One region of the Methylophilus sp. VKM B-3414 genome, then DNA from elsewhere that is predicted to be linked to it. Evidence: predicted binding sites of a transcription regulator. Region 1 holds the regulator's gene; each other region holds the start of a gene.

What was found. The regulator sigma-54, encoded in region 1, starts transcription at its own class of promoters, with help from an activator protein. The targets are predictions, from matches to a motif close to TGGCACNNTTCCTGCT.
Positions count from the first base shown of each region.
Region 2: Q9292_RS02965 (circularly permuted type 2 ATP-grasp protein) is a predicted target of sigma-54. The motif match lies at 2,216-2,231, and genes of this name have one in related genera.
Region 3: ppc (phosphoenolpyruvate carboxylase) is a predicted target of sigma-54. The motif match lies at 1,888-1,903, and genes of this name have one in related genera.

Region 1 is NZ_JAVTLI010000006.1:86,700-92,538, forward strand. It holds gene Q9292_RS06765 (anhydro-N-acetylmuramic acid kinase) at 1-352, opposite strand, end outside; gene tyrS (tyrosine--tRNA ligase) at 477-1,715, shown strand; gene Q9292_RS06775 (RNA polymerase factor sigma-54) at 1,761-3,305, opposite strand; gene lptB (LPS export ABC transporter ATP-binding protein) at 3,312-4,055, opposite strand; gene lptA (lipopolysaccharide transport periplasmic protein LptA) at 4,064-4,714, opposite strand; gene lptC (LPS export ABC transporter periplasmic protein LptC) at 4,737-5,360, opposite strand; gene Q9292_RS06795 (KpsF/GutQ family sugar-phosphate isomerase) at 5,386-5,839, opposite strand, start outside.
Region 2 is NZ_JAVTLI010000003.1:147,258-153,096, forward strand. It holds gene Q9292_RS02950 (PP2C family protein-serine/threonine phosphatase) at 1-107, opposite strand, end outside; gene Q9292_RS02955 (serine/threonine-protein kinase) at 118-1,053, opposite strand; gene Q9292_RS02960 (YicC/YloC family endoribonuclease) at 1,199-2,092, shown strand; gene Q9292_RS02965 (circularly permuted type 2 ATP-grasp protein) at 2,275-3,768, shown strand; gene Q9292_RS02970 (alpha-E domain-containing protein) at 3,762-4,706, shown strand; gene Q9292_RS02975 (transglutaminase family protein) at 4,788-5,624, shown strand; gene Q9292_RS02980 (proteasome-type protease) at 5,677-5,839, shown strand, end outside.
Region 3 is NZ_JAVTLI010000007.1:117,283-123,121, reverse strand. It holds gene coaD (pantetheine-phosphate adenylyltransferase) at 1-377, shown strand, start outside; gene Q9292_RS07865 (YfhL family 4Fe-4S dicluster ferredoxin) at 412-666, shown strand; gene gloA (lactoylglutathione lyase) at 727-1,134, shown strand; gene Q9292_RS07855 (hypothetical protein) at 1,127-1,381, shown strand; gene Q9292_RS07850 (hypothetical protein) at 1,389-1,610, opposite strand; gene ppc (phosphoenolpyruvate carboxylase) at 1,934-4,714, shown strand; gene Q9292_RS07840 (CsbD family protein) at 4,834-5,037, opposite strand; gene Q9292_RS07835 (lipoprotein-releasing ABC transporter permease subunit) at 5,264-5,839, shown strand, end outside.

The DNA.
Region 1 (5,839 bases):
TGCCCTCTGCCAGTGTCGGACAGTGCCGGATGGTCTGGCCATGGCAACCGATGGCTGTCACGGCCTCGGCACGGATGTCGGCGAGCTTAAGCAGTTGCTTGACGGCTTGCGCGTAGAGTTCTGCGAGCTGGTTAGCAACCACTGCGGCCTCGTGTAACTCGTTATTGGCGGGCGTGTGCAAGGCCAGTAGACGCTGTTTAAGCGCGTCAGGGTAGGGCAGAAAATAGGTGGCCGTTTGTCTCAGTTGCTCGCCCCATTGCGAGGTGAGCACGGCATCCACCCCGTCCAGGCTGGTGCCAGACATCAGTCCAATAAACAAACGTGGCTGGGAGCGATCGGCAGAAACTTGCATGGGTGTCATTTTAACACTGCTCCAGCCGCGCTTACAGAAATGCATGGGATTACGTTAAAATAGCTGTTTTACTTATTTGAGACGGTGCCATCAGTGCGCATCGTTGTATTTGACGGATACCCGCATGACCGATACCAAACAACCCTCATCTGAAGTGCCAGCATTGAGCCCAGAAATTGCCAAGGCGTTGGCCATTATCAAGCGTGGCGCAGATGAGTTACTGATCGAGCAGGAGCTGGTCGAGAAACTGAAAACAGGCAAGCCGTTACGTGTGAAAGCTGGCTTTGACCCTACCGCGCCCGACTTGCACCTGGGTCATACCGTCCTCATTAATAAATTGCGCCAGTTGCAGGATCTGGGCCATCAGATTTTATTCCTGATCGGTGACTTTACCGGCATGATTGGTGACCCGACTGGCAAAAGCGCCACCCGTCCACCCTTAACCGTGGAGCAGGTCAAGGCCAACGCCGATACCTATGCTGCACAAGTCTTTAAAATACTGGATCCTACCAAAACCGAGATTGTTTTCAACTCCAACTGGTTAAGTGAACTCGGTGCGGCGGGGATGATCAAGCTGGCTGCCAGCCATACCGTGGCCCGCATGCTGGAGCGCGATGACTTCTCCAAACGCTTCAAGGGTAATCAACCGATTGCGATTCACGAGTTTCTGTACCCGTTACTGCAAGGATATGATTCGGTCGCCCTGCAAGCGGATCTTGAGCTCGGTGGTACCGACCAGAAGTTTAACCTGCTCATGGGGCGTGAATTGCAAAAGCAGGCCGGCCAGTCGCAGCAATGTGTGCTGATGATGCCGCTGCTGGAAGGGCTGGATGGCGTCAATAAAATGTCCAAATCACTCGGTAACTACATTGGCATTAGCGAGGCGCCAGAGACTATTTTTGCCAAGATCATGTCGATTTCAGATGAACTGATGTGGCGCTATATTGATTTGCTGTCTTTTGCGACGCTGGAAACCATTGCCGAATGGAAGGCGCAAGTCGCCAGTGGCGCAAACCCCCGCAATATCAAGGTCGGCTTTGCCCAAGAAATTGTGGCGCGTTTCCATGGTCAAGCCGCGGCTGAAAAAGCCTTGCAGGACTTCCAGACCCGTGCCAAAGGCGGCATCCCGGATGACGTGCCCGAAGTTGAAGTGACCATTGAAGGCGACAGCATCGGCATTAGCCAATTGTTAAAACAGGCGGGCCTGGTTGAAAGCACCAGTGAAGCCATGCGCGCAGTGCAGCAAGGCGGCGTCAAGCTCGACAGCGTCAAGGTGGATGATAAGAATCTGCCTTTGACTAAAGGTGTGACAGTGATCGCACAGGTGGGTAAACGTAAATTTGCCAAGATCACAATCAGGTGATCGGAGCTGAGAAACAAAAAAGGCCGCATCTGCGGCCTTTTTTGTTTAGAGCGTTTTGCGCAAGTTCGCGGGCGGAATATTAAGGGACTCGCGATATTTGGCTATGGTACGGCGGGCAACGACGATGCCTTGTTGTGCCAGTGTGTCGGTGATCTGGTTGTCCGACAAAGGCTTTTTCGGGTTTTCTTCGGCCACCATTTGCTTGATCAAGGCTCGGATGGCGGTGGCAGAGCAGGAGCCGCCTGCGTCTGTGGCTACCGAGCTGCCAAAGAAGTATTTGAGTTCATAGACGCCACGCGGTGTGAGCATATACTTATGCGTGGTGACACGTGAAACTGTGCTTTCATGCAAGTCGAGTTCTTCGGCGATTTCACGCAGTACCAGTGGGCGCATGGCTATTTCACCATGCTCAAAGAAGTTGCGTTGGCGGTCTACAATGGCTTGCGACACGCGCAAAATGGTCGAGAAACGCTGCTGGATATTCTTGATCATCCATTTGGCTTCCTGCATCTGGCTTTGCAGGTATTGGCCTGAACTCTCGCGGTTGCGCTTGAGGATGTCCGCATACATCTGGTTGATGCGCAGTTTGGGGATCACGCCATCATTTAAGGAGGCGACCCAAATGCCCTTGATTTTTTTAACCACCACATCGTGCTGGATAAAGTGATCGTGACTAAAGCTGGAAAACTCGCTGCCGGGTCTGGGGTTTTGCTGGCGGATCAGGTGCTGCGCCGCCTTGAGTACCGCTTCATCGCAACCAAGCACCTTGCGCAGTTTGACAAAGTCTTTGTTGGCAAGCAGCGCCAGGTGGTCTTTGGCAATGGCAATGGCGGTTTGCAAGTGTGGCGTTTCTTGCGGCAAACGCGTCAGTTGCAAGAGCAGGCACTCGCGTAAATCGCGCGCACCTACGCCTACAGGGTCCAGATTCTGGATCAGCTTGAGGGCGGTTTCCAGTTCCAGCAGCTCGACCTCAAGTTCGAGTGGCAAGTGCTCCACAATCTCCTGCAGATCTTGCTCCAGATAGCCATCATCAGTGATGCTATCCAGTAGCAGTTTGACCAGGCTCATGTCACGTTGCGATAAATGTGCCAGTTGTATCTGATCAATCAGATGCTCGCGCAAACTGATGCTGGTGGTTTCCTGTCTGGAAAAGTCACTGTCTTCGTCTTCCTGATGATTGCGTCCGGCTTCGTCCCAGTTGCTGGTGCTGCCAAACTCTTCATAATCATCTTCAAACTCTGGCGGCGTGAATTCCTCGTTTAAATTGGGCAGGTCGCTCTCGCTCCCGCCCAGCTCATCGTGCAAGTCTTCACGCAGACTTTCTGCCGGTGCGGTGATCTCTTGCTGCGTTGCCATGTCAAACGAGCTGGCATCTGTCGGCTCAGCTTCTACAGTGGGGGGAGGCGGTGTGTTATCTTCAAACTCGCCTTCTTCACCGTCTGACATTTCCAGTAACGGGTTTTCCTGCAGGATGGTTTCCAGTTCCTGGTTCAGTTCCAGCGTGGAAAGTTGCAGCAAACGGATCGATTGCTGCAGCTGCGGCGTCAGCGCCAGATTTTGCGAAATACGTAATTGCAGGTTCTGTTTCATGACGGATTACAGCCTAAAATTCTTGCCCAGATACACTTCACGCACACCTTCGTTCTGAATGATTTCATCGGGCGTGCCTGCTGCAAACACAGCGCCTTCATTGACAATATAAGCGCGGTCACAGATATCCAGCGTTTCGCGCACATTGTGGTCGGTGATTAAAATACCAATATTCTGACTGCTCAGGTAGCGGATGATTTTCTGGATTTCGATCACCGCAATCGGATCAATCCCGGCGAACGGTTCATCCAGCAAAATAAATTTAGGGTCAGTGGCCAGGCAGCGCGCAATTTCAACGCGTCGACGTTCGCCACCAGACAAGCTGACGGCCTGACTGTTGCGGATGTGCTGGATATGCAATTGATCCAGCAAGGATTCAAGCCTCGCCTCACGTTGCTCTTCCGTATAGGGACGGGTTTCAAGAATGGCGAGGATGTTGTCGGTTACGCTGAGCTTGCGGAAAATGGATGCTTCTTGGGGCAGATAAGCCAAGCCCATGCGCGCGCGCTCATGCATGGGCGCGCGGCTCACGTCGGCGCCATTCAGCGTAATGTTGCCTTCATCCAGCGCAACCAACCCTACAATCATGTAAAAGCTGGTGGTTTTGCCTGCCCCGTTGGGACCCAGCAAGCCGATCACTTCGCCACTGCGTAACTCAAGCGTCGTGTTTTTGACGACGGTACGGCCCTGATAGGTTTTTTTCAGGCGGTTAACCTGCAAATGGTTCTGATCTGCTGCCATGGTTTCCATCTTTAAGCTTACTCTTTGCCTTGCTCACCAGTGTTTTCGGCAGGGGCAGGTTCGACCTTGAGTTGCAAGGAGCGATTCATCCGTAATCCCTGTTGAGAGGTTGGCTTGTTGTCAATGACAGGCGGTGTGGTTTTATTTTTAGGCTGTATGGTGGCCTTGACGCGGCTGCCAGCCGTCCCGTTCGGGTTGGCTTTGGTGCCGCCAATCACCTCGGCATACTCGGCATTGGCGTCGTAGCTGATGTAGTCCCCGGTCACGATGTCTTCACCACGTTTAACCCAGGCATTGGTATACAGTTGCACTTTATCCATGCGGGCGTTGTATTCGATACGTTGACCACTGCCTTGCATCCACTCGTCTTTACCGGTACGTTTTTGCTTGAATGTGGTGGGGTTGCCGGTACAGGTGCTATGTTGAAAGCCGTCCTGATCCTCGCGTACGATCATTTTGTCCGCCTTGATTTGCAAAGTGCCCTGATTAAGAATCACGTTGCCCGTGTAGATACTAATTTTTTTAGCATCGTTCACGGTCACGGTATCCGCCTCAAGCTCTATCGGTTGATCTCGGTCGGATTCTTCGGCCAGCACACTCAGCGGCATGGACAATAGCGCCCATACGCTCATGCAGATCGCTAAAAATAAGGGCTTGTGCGTGTTCAACTCATTTCTCCATAATCAACGGTCATTGGCGTTCTGTGTTTGACGCCTGGGCCGGGCTTGCCAAATTGCTGGCGACGGGTGGACGCTCATAATGCACATGTACCCGGTTAAACAATTGCATGGTATCAGCCCGGTTATCAAAACGCATGCCCGTGCCTGTAATCACTGTCGCCGGTTTTTGGCGGATGACCACCGGCTGGTCTGTGTGTGCTACCTCGGTATCCGGCTCCAGCCAAAGCCGCTCGGTTTGCATTTGTGTTTCTGGCTTGGTGGCGGAGGCTTGGCGGATCACCTTGACCTGTTTGCTAAACTCGACCAGTTTACCATTGGCGGAAACACGTCCTTGCTGACCATAAATTTGCGTGTAAGGCTTGTTCAGGCCAAACTGGGTAAAGCGTGGCCGCTGCAATTCTGTATAGTCATTGGCAGGAAAGTGGCGCATTTTTGCGGCCGCCAGCACATATTTGGTATTACCGGACGCATCCGTGCGGGTACTCACAAAGTTGTACAACATGTAGTCCGGCGCTTGGCGATTAAGTATGTTCATTTTGAGTGCTTGCTCTTGCACATTCTGGTTAATCCAGAAGGTCAGCAGCGCCAGCAACAGCATTAACGCAATCGGCAACAAAATGGGGTGTTTAAGCATGCCTGAATTCTAATGCCTGTATAAGCTAAACGACTTTGGCTTTCAATAAGTCATGCATATTGAATGCCCCTACCAACTGCCCTTGGGCATCGACTGCCAAAAAGCCATTTATTTTGTGCTGCTCCATCATGTTAACTGCTTCAACCGCCATCTGATTCGTCTCCAGCAAATACGGCTGTTTGTTCATCACGGAATCAATGGATGCCTGTGGATTGTTCTTGCCCTGCATAAACAAGCGGCGCAAATCGCCATCGGTAAAAATGCCTATTGGGCGTTGCGCGTGGTCCACAATAGCCGTGAAGCCCATGCCCTTGAGTGAAATTTGCGTGATGGCTTCCTGAATGGAGGCGTGTTGATCAATTTGGGGCACGGCCTCGCCGGTACGCATGACATCCTTGATGCGCACCAGTAGCCGTCTGCCCAAGCTGCCACCGGGATGCGAACGGGCGAAGTCTTCCGCAGTGAACTCACGCAAATCC
Region 2 (5,839 bases), on a different contig from region 1:
TCTGCCAATACCATGAAAATGGCATGCCGATGGTAAGAGTAGGCCAGCCGGTCCTGATTATAGGGTCGCGGCCCCTGGCGACTACCTTGTGCAATGGTGAATTTCATAGGATGAATTTCATAGTGGCTTGGTCAACACTTTAATAATTTTATCCACCAGCGAGCCACGCGGATCTTCAGCCACATGGATGCCGATCATTTTTTTCTGCAATGAAAACACACTTTGCGGTCTGAGCATGTAGTCCAGCTGCATGCACTCATCAATAATCGCCAGCAATTTTTCAGAGTAGATCTGTTGCCCCAACTCCACGGCCGGCACCAGCATATCGTGCTTGAGGCGCTGGTTGGCCGCGATCGGCGAGGCCCGGTGCATACAGGCATACATACTGGCGCCTATACTGTAAATATCGCTCCAGGGGCCCAGATGTTTGCGGTCTATATATTGCTCAGGCGGGGCATAACCCGGCGTGTAAGTGGGCGCCAGCGTCACCTCGGACAAAGCCTGGCGCGCCGAACCGAAGTCCAGCAGCACTGGCGAGCCATCCAGGCGGATATAGATATTGGCCGGTTTGATATCAAGGTGCAGCAATTTGCGTGAGTGCACCTCACGCAATCCATTGAGCAACTCAACGAACATGCGGATCAGAAAATTCTCGGGCACAGGCTGCGCTAACGCCATGATGTAGTCTTGCAGCGATTTGCCACGCTCATATTTCATGACCATATAGACGGTGCTGTTGGCGCGGAAGAAGTTTTTCACGCGCACGATATTTTTGTGCTCGATATTGGCCAGCGCCAGACCTTCTTCAAAAAAGCACTTCATGCCATGTTTGTAGGCGGCTTCATTTTTGCCATTAGAGCGGATATGCGTATCGCCCTCGCGCTCGGCCAAGGTCACCGGCATGTATTCCTTGATAGCAACCGTGGTTTTCTGCGCGTCTTGCGCCAGATAGACGAAGCTGAACCCGCCCAGACTCAGCACCTTGGTAATGGTGTAGTCATGCAGCACAGTGCCTACCGGCAAGGCAAAATCGTATTTATGAGCGAGCTTCACTAGCGCTTTAACGTCACAATCATGGCTTTTATTAAGGGCATGGCATCAGCAGAGGTTGTGATTTGTTCTGCGCGCCGCCTTGTTTGTACCATTTTCGCATAACGATACCGCATTTGATACAATCAGTGAGTTTGCCAGGAGCCAGATGATGACGATAAAAAATTCCCCCGCTAGCCAACCGATGTTGAGCATGACCGGCTTTGCGGCCACCGAAAGCCGCTTTACTGGCGGACTGCTGCTGATTGAGCTGAGAGCAGTCAACCACCGTTATCTCGAGCTCAATGTCAAAATCGATGACAACTTGCGCCAGTTTGAGGCGCAAGTACGTGAATTGCTGCAGTCCCGCCTGGGACGTGGCAAAGTTGAATGCCGCATCAATCTCAAAAGCGATGCCGCGGTGGCTAACCTGACGCTCAACCCTGAGATGGTCGGGCAGATCGCGCAAACCCTGGCCGCTTTACAGCAACATTTTCCGCAGGCGCAACCCGTCAATCTGGTTGAAGTGCTCAAGCTGCCCGGTGTTTGCCAAACGGAGAGCATCGATACCGAGGCCATGGCACAGAGCCTGCTCAATGGCTTGTCGCAGGCCATTGATGAACTGATTGCCGCCCGCCAGCGCGAAGGTGAAAAACTCAAGCAAGTGCTGCTCGACCGTCTGCAAGGCGTCCGTGAGCAGATCAGCATCGTCAAACCGCTGTTACCTGCCCTGATCAGCCAATATCAGGATAAACTGACCACCAAACTGCGTGAAGCCATGCAGGCAGAGGATGACCGCGTACGTCAGGAAATCGTGCTCTATGCCCAACGGATTGATGTCGATGAAGAGCTGGCGCGGCTCAATGCCCACATTGTTGAAATGGACCGTATCCTTACGGCTGGCGGCACCATGGGCAAAAAGCTGGACTTTTTGATGCAGGAAATGAACCGGGAAGCCAACACACTAGGCTCCAAATCGGTGGCGATTGAAACGACACAAGTGTCCATGCAACTGAAAGTGCTGATCGAACAGATGCGTGAACAGATTCAGAATATTGAATAAGCCCTATTTAACACGCGGTTTGCACCAAAACCGTGATTCGAGAGTGCACCACTTAGGTGCACTTTCTTTCTAAAACCCGCTCATATAAAACATAAACTCATGATTTAAATGGGTTTTACAGGCTGGCACACGGCTTGCTCTTGTTTAAATGAATTTTACAAGTAAGGCAAAGGTCCAGCACGATGACGCAAACGGCCAAACAGTTTTTTGATGAAATGCAGGGCTATGGGGGCAATGTAAGGGCGATTTACCAGGCCTATAACCGCTGGTTGGCGAATGTGCCTACCCAGCAACTGGCGGCCAAACGCGCAGAAGCAGAAGTCCTGTTCCGCCGCGTCGGCATCACGTTTAACGTGTATGGTGAAGAAGATGGTGCCGAGCGCCTGATTCCATTTGATGTGATTCCACGCATGATTTCGGCCAGTGAATGGGCGCATTTGTCCAAAGGTGCCGTCCAGCGCGTACGCGCCCTCAATATGTTTCTGCATGATATTTATCATGATCAGGAAATCATCAAGGCCGGCATTGTCCCGCACAGCATCCTGACCAATTCGCAATACCGCCCGGAAATGGTGGGTGTGACTGTGCCTAACCAGGTGTATGCGCATGTGGCAGGGATAGACCTGGTCCGCACCAGCGAGTCGCAGTTTTACGTGCTGGAGGACAACCTGCGTACCCCTTCCGGCGTGTCTTATATGCTCGAAGACCGCAAGATGATGATGCGGCTGTTCCCGGATTTGTTTAAAAAATACCCGATTGCCCCGGTGGAGCATTACCCCAGTGTACTGCTAAACAACCTGCGCTCGGTCGCCCAGACCGGCGTCACTGACCCGACCGTGGTATTGCTCTCACCCGGCGCTTACAACAGCGCTTACTTTGAACATGCTTTCCTCGCCCAGCAAATGGGCATAGAACTGGTGGAAGGCCAGGATTTGTTTGTCCGTAATAACGCCGTCTATATGCGCACCACGCAAGGCCCGCAAAGGGTGGACGTGATCTACCGCCGCATTGACGACGACTTCCTCGACCCTCTGGTGTTCAAGCCCGATTCCCTGTTGGGCGTGCCAGGTCTGCTCTCCGTTTACCGCAATGGTGGCGTCACATTGGCCAACGCTGTAGGCACCGGCGTGGCCGATGACAAGGCGACGTATATTTACGTGCCGGAGATGATCAAGTTCTACTTGGGTGAATCCCCCATCTTGCAGAACGTGCCTACGTATCAACTCAGCAAGGAAGATGATCTGGCCTTTGTGCTGGATCATCTGCCCGAGCTGGTCGTCAAGGAAGTGCAGGGCTCAGGCGGCTACGGCATGCTGGTGGGCCCCACAGCCAGCAAGCAGGAAATTGAAGAATTCCGTTTACGCATCGTCTCCAAACCCGCTAACTACATCGCGCAGCCGACGCTGGCACTGTCAACCTGCCCAACGCTGGTCGACCAGGGCATTGCGCCGCGTCATGTGGATTTACGGCCATTTGTGCTGTCTGGCAAAACGGTCAGTGTGGTGCCGGGTGGCCTGTCGCGCGTAGCGCTCAAAGAAGGGTCACTGGTGGTGAACTCCTCGCAAGGGGGCGGCACCAAGGATACCTGGGTGCTGGAGCGGGACGATGTCAGTGCAGAAACCGTGCAGTCGCAAATGGCTGCCCAACAAGCAACGCAAGAGGCCGTCATATGTTAAGCCGTACCGCAGATCATTTATATTGGATGGCACGCTATATTGAGCGTACTGAAAACGTGGCCCGTGTGCTGGACGTGACTTATAACATGTCCCTGTTGCCTTCAGACAGCAGCAACGAAGCCGAACTCTGGGATGCCGTGCTTGAAATTGCCGGGATCCGCGACATTTATGACAGCAATTACAAAGAGCTGTCGGCCGCCAACGTCATCAAGCATCTGGTCATGGATAGCCAGAACCCGTCCAGCATTTACAGCTCATTGCGTAGTGCGCGTGAAAACGCCCGTGCCGTGCGTGTGGCCATGACCACCGAGACCTGGGAAAACATGAACACACTGTGGATTGAGTTTGGGCAATATATCAAACAGGACCTGACCCAATCCGGCTTGAGCGAATTTTGCGAATGGGTAAAAAGCCGTTCGCACCTGTTCCGTGGCGTCTGTTTTGGCACCATGTTGCGTGACGAGGCCTTTAGCTTTGTGCGCCTGGGCACCTTTATGGAACGCGCAGACAATACTGCCCGCCTGCTGGATGTGAAGTATGAGTACTTGATGCCCATGCAAGAAGCCAATTACGGCGCGGTGGATTACTACGAATGGAGTGCGGTGTTACGCTCGGTCTCGGCATTTCAGGCTTACCAAAAAGTCTACCGCGATGCCATTGAACCGACCAAGGTGTCTGAATTATTGATTCTGCGTGAAGACATGCCGCGGTCTCTGCATGCCTGTTACGCCGAGATCATGCCGATTTTGCGTCAGGTCGCCGGCAGCCGCCACACCGAAGCCGAGCGGCTGGCTGGCCAGATGCATGCCAGACTGCATTACGGCCGCATGCTGGACATTTTAAAAGATGGCGTACACCATTTTCTGGATGAATTTATTCTGGCCAACCGCAAACTGGGCGAGGAAATACAACGTAATTTTTTAAGCGCCACGGCCTGACGCCTGACACACGATTGCCATGAACCCCTCATGCGCAGATTGCTCTAAGACAGCACTGCGCTTTTTTATTTGGGAAGCGACATGCGGTTAACCATCGAACATCAAACCCAATATGTGTACAGCGAAATGGTGCCATACACAATACAGCAACTGCGCCTGACACCCCGCACGGACCCGCGCCAGCAAGTCAGACATTGGGAGATCAAGGTAGCCGGGCAGCTGACCCCGTTTGCAGATGCGTTTGGCAACCTGGCGCACACGCTGGTCGTCGACCAGCCGCACCAGGCTTTACTGATCACGGTGAGCGGTGAGGTCGAAACGGGCGCCGCGACCAGCGCAGATACGGCAACCTTGCCAGTGACTGTTTTTTTGCGAGACACGCCCCTCACCCAGCCCGATGATGCCATCATGGCCTTTGCCAAAGACTTTGCCCATGCGCCCGCGCACGCGCTGATGCAGGCCTTGCGCGACCGCATGCAATACAGCAAGGGCGCCACCGAGGTGAACACCCCCGCCGCCCTCGCCTTTGAACTGGGCAAGGGCGTCTGCCAGGACCATGCGCATGCTTTTATCGCTTGCTGCCGCAGCCTGGGCTGGCCCGCCCGTTATGTGAGTGGCTACCTGTTTACCGAGGATGGCAGCCTGATGCAAACCCATGCCTGGGTAGAAGTCTGGCAACAAGAGACATGGCTGGGGCTGGATGTCTCCAATGGTATTCCGGTGGATGAAACCCATGTCAAACTGGCGGTCGGTCTCGACTACCGCAGTGCCAGTCCGGTGACTGGCTCACGTATGGGTGGCGGCCAGGAAGGCATGGCCAGCATGGTGAGCGTCAACCGCCAGACAGCGCTGAGCGAAGCGCAACGGCAGGCACACTTACAGCAATTACGTGAGCAGGCACAAGCCGCCCAGCAATAGCAAGTACTCGCATGCTATGATATTTGTTAACTTGATAAATGACTGACTTGAGATGACTTACTGTGTAGGAATCCTGCTTGAACAAGGTCTGGTATTGGCCTCAGACACGCGCACCAATGCCGGGGTGGACCAGGTGGCGATTGCACCCAAGATGCATGTGTTTGAAGTGCCGGGCGAACGTATGATTGTGCTGCTAACCGCAGGCAATCTGGCGA
Region 3 (5,839 bases), on a different contig from region 1:
TGGCTGGCAGCACCAGCAAACAAACTTTGTTCAGCCTGCAAGAGCGGGTTGCGCTGGCAGAGTCGGTGTTTGCAGGCGATAACATCCGTGTGGTCGGCTTTGACGGCTTGCTCATGCAGTTTGTGCAGGCGCAGGGCGGGCAGATGGTGATCCGTGGCCTGCGTGCGGCCAGTGACTTTGAATATGAGTTTCAGTTGGCGGGCATGAACCGCAAGCTCTATCCCAAACTGGAAACGCTGTTCATGACCCCGGCGGAAGAGTTCATGTTTATTTCCTCCAGCCTGGTGCGTGAAGTGGCGCGCCTGGGAGGCGATGTGAACCAGTTTGTCTCACCTGGCGTCGAACGGGCAATCAAGCAAAAACTGGCGATCACCTGAGTGATGGCGCCTCTGTAGCGATGTAAAGAAAATCATGGCTTTATTTATTACCGATGAATGTATTAACTGCGATGTGTGTGAGCCCGTGTGCCCGAATGAAGCCATCTCGCAAGGCGCAGAAATTTATGAAATCAACCCCGACTTGTGTACCGAGTGCGTCGGCCATTACGATAAACCGCAATGTCAGCAGGTCTGCCCGATCAGCTGCATTCCGCTAGACCCTGAGCGGCGCGAAACCAAGGAGCAATTGCTGGAGAAATATCAGCGCATCGTTGCCACGCGGGGTTAAGCCGAGTGGACCGGTTACGTCCACAACAGATTAAAAAAATCAGAGATCAAGGAGACATCAATGCGGATTTTACATACCATGTTGCGCGTGGGCGATATGCAACGTTCCATCGACTTTTATACTGGCGTACTGGGCATGAAATTAATCCGTACCCAGGATTATCCTGACGGCGAGTTTACACTGGCGTTTGTCGGCTATGGTAACGAGTACGACCACACCGTGCTGGAGCTCACCTACAACTACGGCAAAACCAATTATGACATGGGCACCGCCTATGGTCATATGGCGATTGAGGTGGACGATGCCTATCAAGCGTGTGAGCTGGTCAAGGCCAAGGGCGGCAAAGTGGTGCGCGAGGCGGGGCCGATGAAACACGGTACCATCGTCATTGCCTTTATCGAAGACCCGGATGGCTATAAAATCGAATTCATCCAGAAGGGGACGATTGAATACCCCAAGCATGTCTAACCGGACATTGTTATTGCAGGCAGTGAGGCTGGCGCAAGCCGGAGACTGGCATGGCGCACATCAGATTGCGCAGGTGTACAGTGATCCCACTGCCAACTGGATACATGCGGTATTGCATAAAATAGAAGGTGACCGTTGGAATAGTGAATACTGGTATGCCAGAACCGGCGGTCATCAGTATGCAGATTTTGACAGCGACAGTGCGGCAGAGCTCGACGCGATTGCCCGCTGGCTGACGCCAGAATAGCGCTTATTTACTTGTGCTCTTCGTCGCTGCCCTGGCGACCCGTCGTAAAAATGCCCCACAGTGATTGCGTAAACAAGCCGATCACGGTCCCAAACAGAAATAGTAGCAAGCCGATGATCAGGCACATCAGCAGCAAAAAGCCATCCTGCAGCCAAACGCTCTGCGCGGCCAACGATTGCCAGACGGACAGGATTTGTGCCATCCAATGATCGAGATTGATGCATTTCATCTGTCTATTATGCCTCAGGAAACCGAGTGTGATGCATAGTCGTAGCGTCTTTGCTAGTGCAAATTTCCGCAAAAAATCCATCAAACTCTGCGGCCTTGCCGTTTCAGGGGCTGATGGAAAGTCTGCGTTCAACGCGACTGTTGCCGATGTGATTCGAGGCCCAAATCGGTGCACCGGTTTGCCTGTTGGCAGTGCATGGGAGTCACTTCGTATAAGGCACTTGAATTTCGTTTCTTCCAATACGCTGATTTTAAAGTAAAAAAATCTTTTTTTTAGATGGCCTGCTTGTTGCTAGGGATAACCTAAGCTAGAGGAGAGGCATCATGATAAAAAAACTTGCAGCCGACGCCATGCTAACGGCGGAAATGCGGCTGTCCAACAATATTCAGTTGTTAGGTGATTTACTTGATCAGGCCATTCTGGAGGTGGAGGGCGAAGCGGTTGCGCAGAAAATTGCCGCCATCCGGCAAGCCGCATTGCGTTTTCACCAGAATCATGACCAGCAGGCTTCTTTAGATCTTGAGCAGTTGCTCGCTGACCTGAGTCTGGAGCATACGGTGCGCGTAGTGCGTGCACTGGCTTATTTCAAGCATCTGGTGAATTTGGCCGAAGATCTTTACGGACAGGAGCTCGGCCATTGCCAGCAAAATACACCTGCGCCTGGCATGCTGTCGCACACGCTGGCACAAATCAAGGCTTCCGGCATCGCGCCGCAAAAAATCCAGCAACTGTTGCAGGACGCGTTGATCTCACCGGTACTGACCGCGCATCCGACCGAGGTGCAGCGTAAAAGTGTGCTAGACATTGAGCAACTGATTGCGGAGTTGCTGGGACAGCGTGGGCACATGGTGTCTGAGCGCCAACTGGCGCGCAACAAGCTGTTATTGCAAGGCGCGGTGTCGGCCTTGTGGCAAACCCGCATGATGCGCTACTCCAAGCTCAGTGTACTCAATGAGATTGAAAACGCACTGACCTATTACGAAAGTACCTTCTTACATGTGATCCCTGAAATCCTGCAGGATATCGAGCGCGACCTGGCAGATTGGCTGCCCGGCATGGACTTGCCAGGTATTTTGCGCATGGGTAGCTGGATTGGTGGCGACCGTGACGGCAACCCGTTTGTGAATGGCACCACCTTGCGCGATAGTGTGCGCCTGCAGGCCACCACTTTGTTCAAGTTCTATCTGCAAGAGCTGGCCGCGCTCAAGCGCGAGCTGGCTGTGTCCACGCGCGTGGTTGGTGTGGATGAGGCAGTGTTGGCCTTGGCGAAAGCTTCGCGCGACCAGTCATCGCATCGCCTGGATGAACCCTACCGGCTCGCGCTCAATGGCGTGCATGACCGTTTGCTGGTGACCGCCAGCCATTTGCTACCCGATGCCAGCTGGAGTTTGCCGGAAGAAGTCGGCAACGAGCCTTACGAAGATCCTGAGGCCTTGCTGCACCCCTTGCAGACCATTGCCGACTCTTTGCGCCATCACCATGGCGAGGCCTTGATTTATCCGCGGCTGGGCAAGTTGATTAAAGCCATAGTCACGTTTGGGTTTCATTTGGCCACCGTGGATATCCGCCAGTCCTCTGACGTGCATGAAGCGGTGATTAGCGAGCTGTTACATAAGGCGGGCTACGATTTTGACTACGCCAGTTTTAACGAGGAAGAGAAAATCGGCCTTTTGCTCGAAGAACTGAAGCAACCGCGCCTGCTGTTTTCGCCTTTCCAGCAATATTCCGAGCTGGTGCACAAGGAAATCGGCGTGCTGGAAGCCGTACGTGAGGTGCGCCAGCGCTTTGGTGAGCATGCGGTACGCCAGTATATTATTTCGCACACTGAAACCTTGTCTGACCTGCTGGAAGTGGCCTTGCTGCAACGTGAGGCTGGCTTGTTGCGCGGCGTGTGGGGCTCGGCCAATATCCAGGTCGATCTGAATATTGTGCCACTGTTTGAAACCATTGCCGACTTGCGCGACGCGCCCATGATCATGGGCAAATGGCTGAGCCTGATCGGCATCCGCCATGTGATCCGTTTCCAGGGCAATGAGCAGGAAGTCATGCTGGGCTACTCGGATAGCAACAAGGATGGCGGTTTTTTGACCTCGAACTGGGAGCTGTATAAAGCAGAAATTTCGCTGGTGGAACTGTTTAACCAGGCCAACGTCAAGTTGCGCCTGTTCCACGGCCGCGGCGGCACGGTTGGCCGCGGCGGCGGCCCGACCTATCAGGCCATCATGGCGCAACCCATCGGCACCGTCGATGGCCAGATTCGCCTGACCGAACAGGGCGAAATCATCTCCACGCGTTATGCAGACCCGGTGGTCGGCCGCCAGCATCTGGAAACCCTGATTGCGGCGACGCTGGATGCCACCTTGTTCCCGGCCGACCAGCTGGAGCCCGCCAAACGGCGTGCGTTTGAAAGCGTGATGGAAGCCCTCTCAGCCACGGCGATGACCAGCTACCGTAGCCTGGTTTATGAAACCCCGGGCTTTGCCGATTACTTTTTCAATACCACGCCGATTGAGGAAATTGCCGGACTCAATCTGGGTAGCCGGCCCGCCGCGCGCAAATCGACGCGACGGATTGAGGATTTAAGGGCGATTCCGTGGGGATTCTCATGGGGGCAGTGCCGCTTGCTGCTGCCAGGCTGGTATGGTCTGGGCAGCGCCATTCACCAGTTTTTAGCGCACGACCCAGCCTTGAAGCAGGCGCGTCTGGAAATGTTGCTGGAGATGCAGGCACACTGGCCGCTGTTTAATACCCTGATCAACAACGTCGATATGGTGCTGGCCAAAACCGACCTGATCGTGGCCCGCCATTATGCCCATTTGCTGGCCGACAAAGCCTTGCGCGAAGAAATTTTCAGCCGCATTGCGCATGAACACAAGCTGACCACCGACGCGGTCAATCTGCTGCTGGGCACCACGCAACGTCTGGCCACTCAGCCGGTCATCGCCAAGTCCATTCGCGACCGCTTGCCCTATCTGGATCCGCTCAATCACTTGCAGGTGGAAATGATACAGCGTTACCGCAATGGCGAAACCGATGAAAAACTCAAGTGGGCCATTCCGCTGACCATTAATGGCATTGCTACCAGTTTGCGCAATACAGGTTAAGGCCTGATAGGCAGATACAACGCAGGACAAGCTGGGCTTGTCCTGCGGGGCGCCTCTGCTTAGACAATGATGCTAAAACGCCAAGCGTTGCATCATGCTAAGTGGGTATGGCGCAGGCCTTAGTGGCGGTGTTTGTCTTCCCAGGCTTTGAGCTGTTTCTCGGCTTCATCCTTGGTGATGCCATAGCGTTCCTGGATTTTGCCTGCGACCTGGTCGCGTTTGCCTTCGATTACATCCAAGTCATCGTTGGTCAGTTTTCCCCATTGTTCTTTGACTTTGCCTTTAAGCTGCTTCCAGTTGCCTTCAAAAATGTCTTTGTTCATCTCGAGTCTCCTATGATTACATTCTTGATTTAGATCGTTGTGTCAGTCGGTGTGCATGCCATCGACCTGAGTGCATCTTAAAGGCAAGCTTGCCCGGGTTCAGTCGGCCATGCCCGCATTTTTGGGTCGGATTTGGCTGACAAGCTATTGAGGCGCGCCTGGGTTGAGCAGCGCTTTCAATGTGGGCAGGTATCGCGATGCCATTAAAAGCTGTTAAGATGCGGCCATGAAGAATGACACCTTTTTCAGCGCGCTCGCGCGGCGCCTGCCTTATGAGTTTTGGATAGGCTGGCGCTATACACGCGCCAAACGCAACAATCACTTTATTTCGTTTATCTCCCTCACCAGCATGATAGGCATTGCCCTCGGTGTGATGGCCCTGATTGTCGTGTTGTCGGTCATGAACGGCTTTCAGGATGAGCTCAGAAAGCGTATTTTAGGCGTGGCTTCGCATATTGAAGTGCGTAGTTTTGAAGCCGGGTTGCCAGACTGGCAGCATTTGCAGCAGCAGATAGAACAGATTCCGGCCAAGGCGGTTGCCAGCCCTATCACCGGTGTGGCGCCTTACATCATGGCGCAAGGCATGTTGACGCATGACGAAGCGGTGCAGGGCTTGCTGATTCGTGGCGTGTTACCTTCACAGGAAGGCAAAGTCTCTGACCTGGCAACCCAGATGAAAATTGGCAAGCTGACCGATTTGCAGCCAGGCCAATTCAATATTGTATTGGGGGCAGACCTGGCGCTGGCGCTGGGCGTGCGTGTTGGCGACAAGGTGGTGTTGATGGCGCCGCAAGGGCAGGTG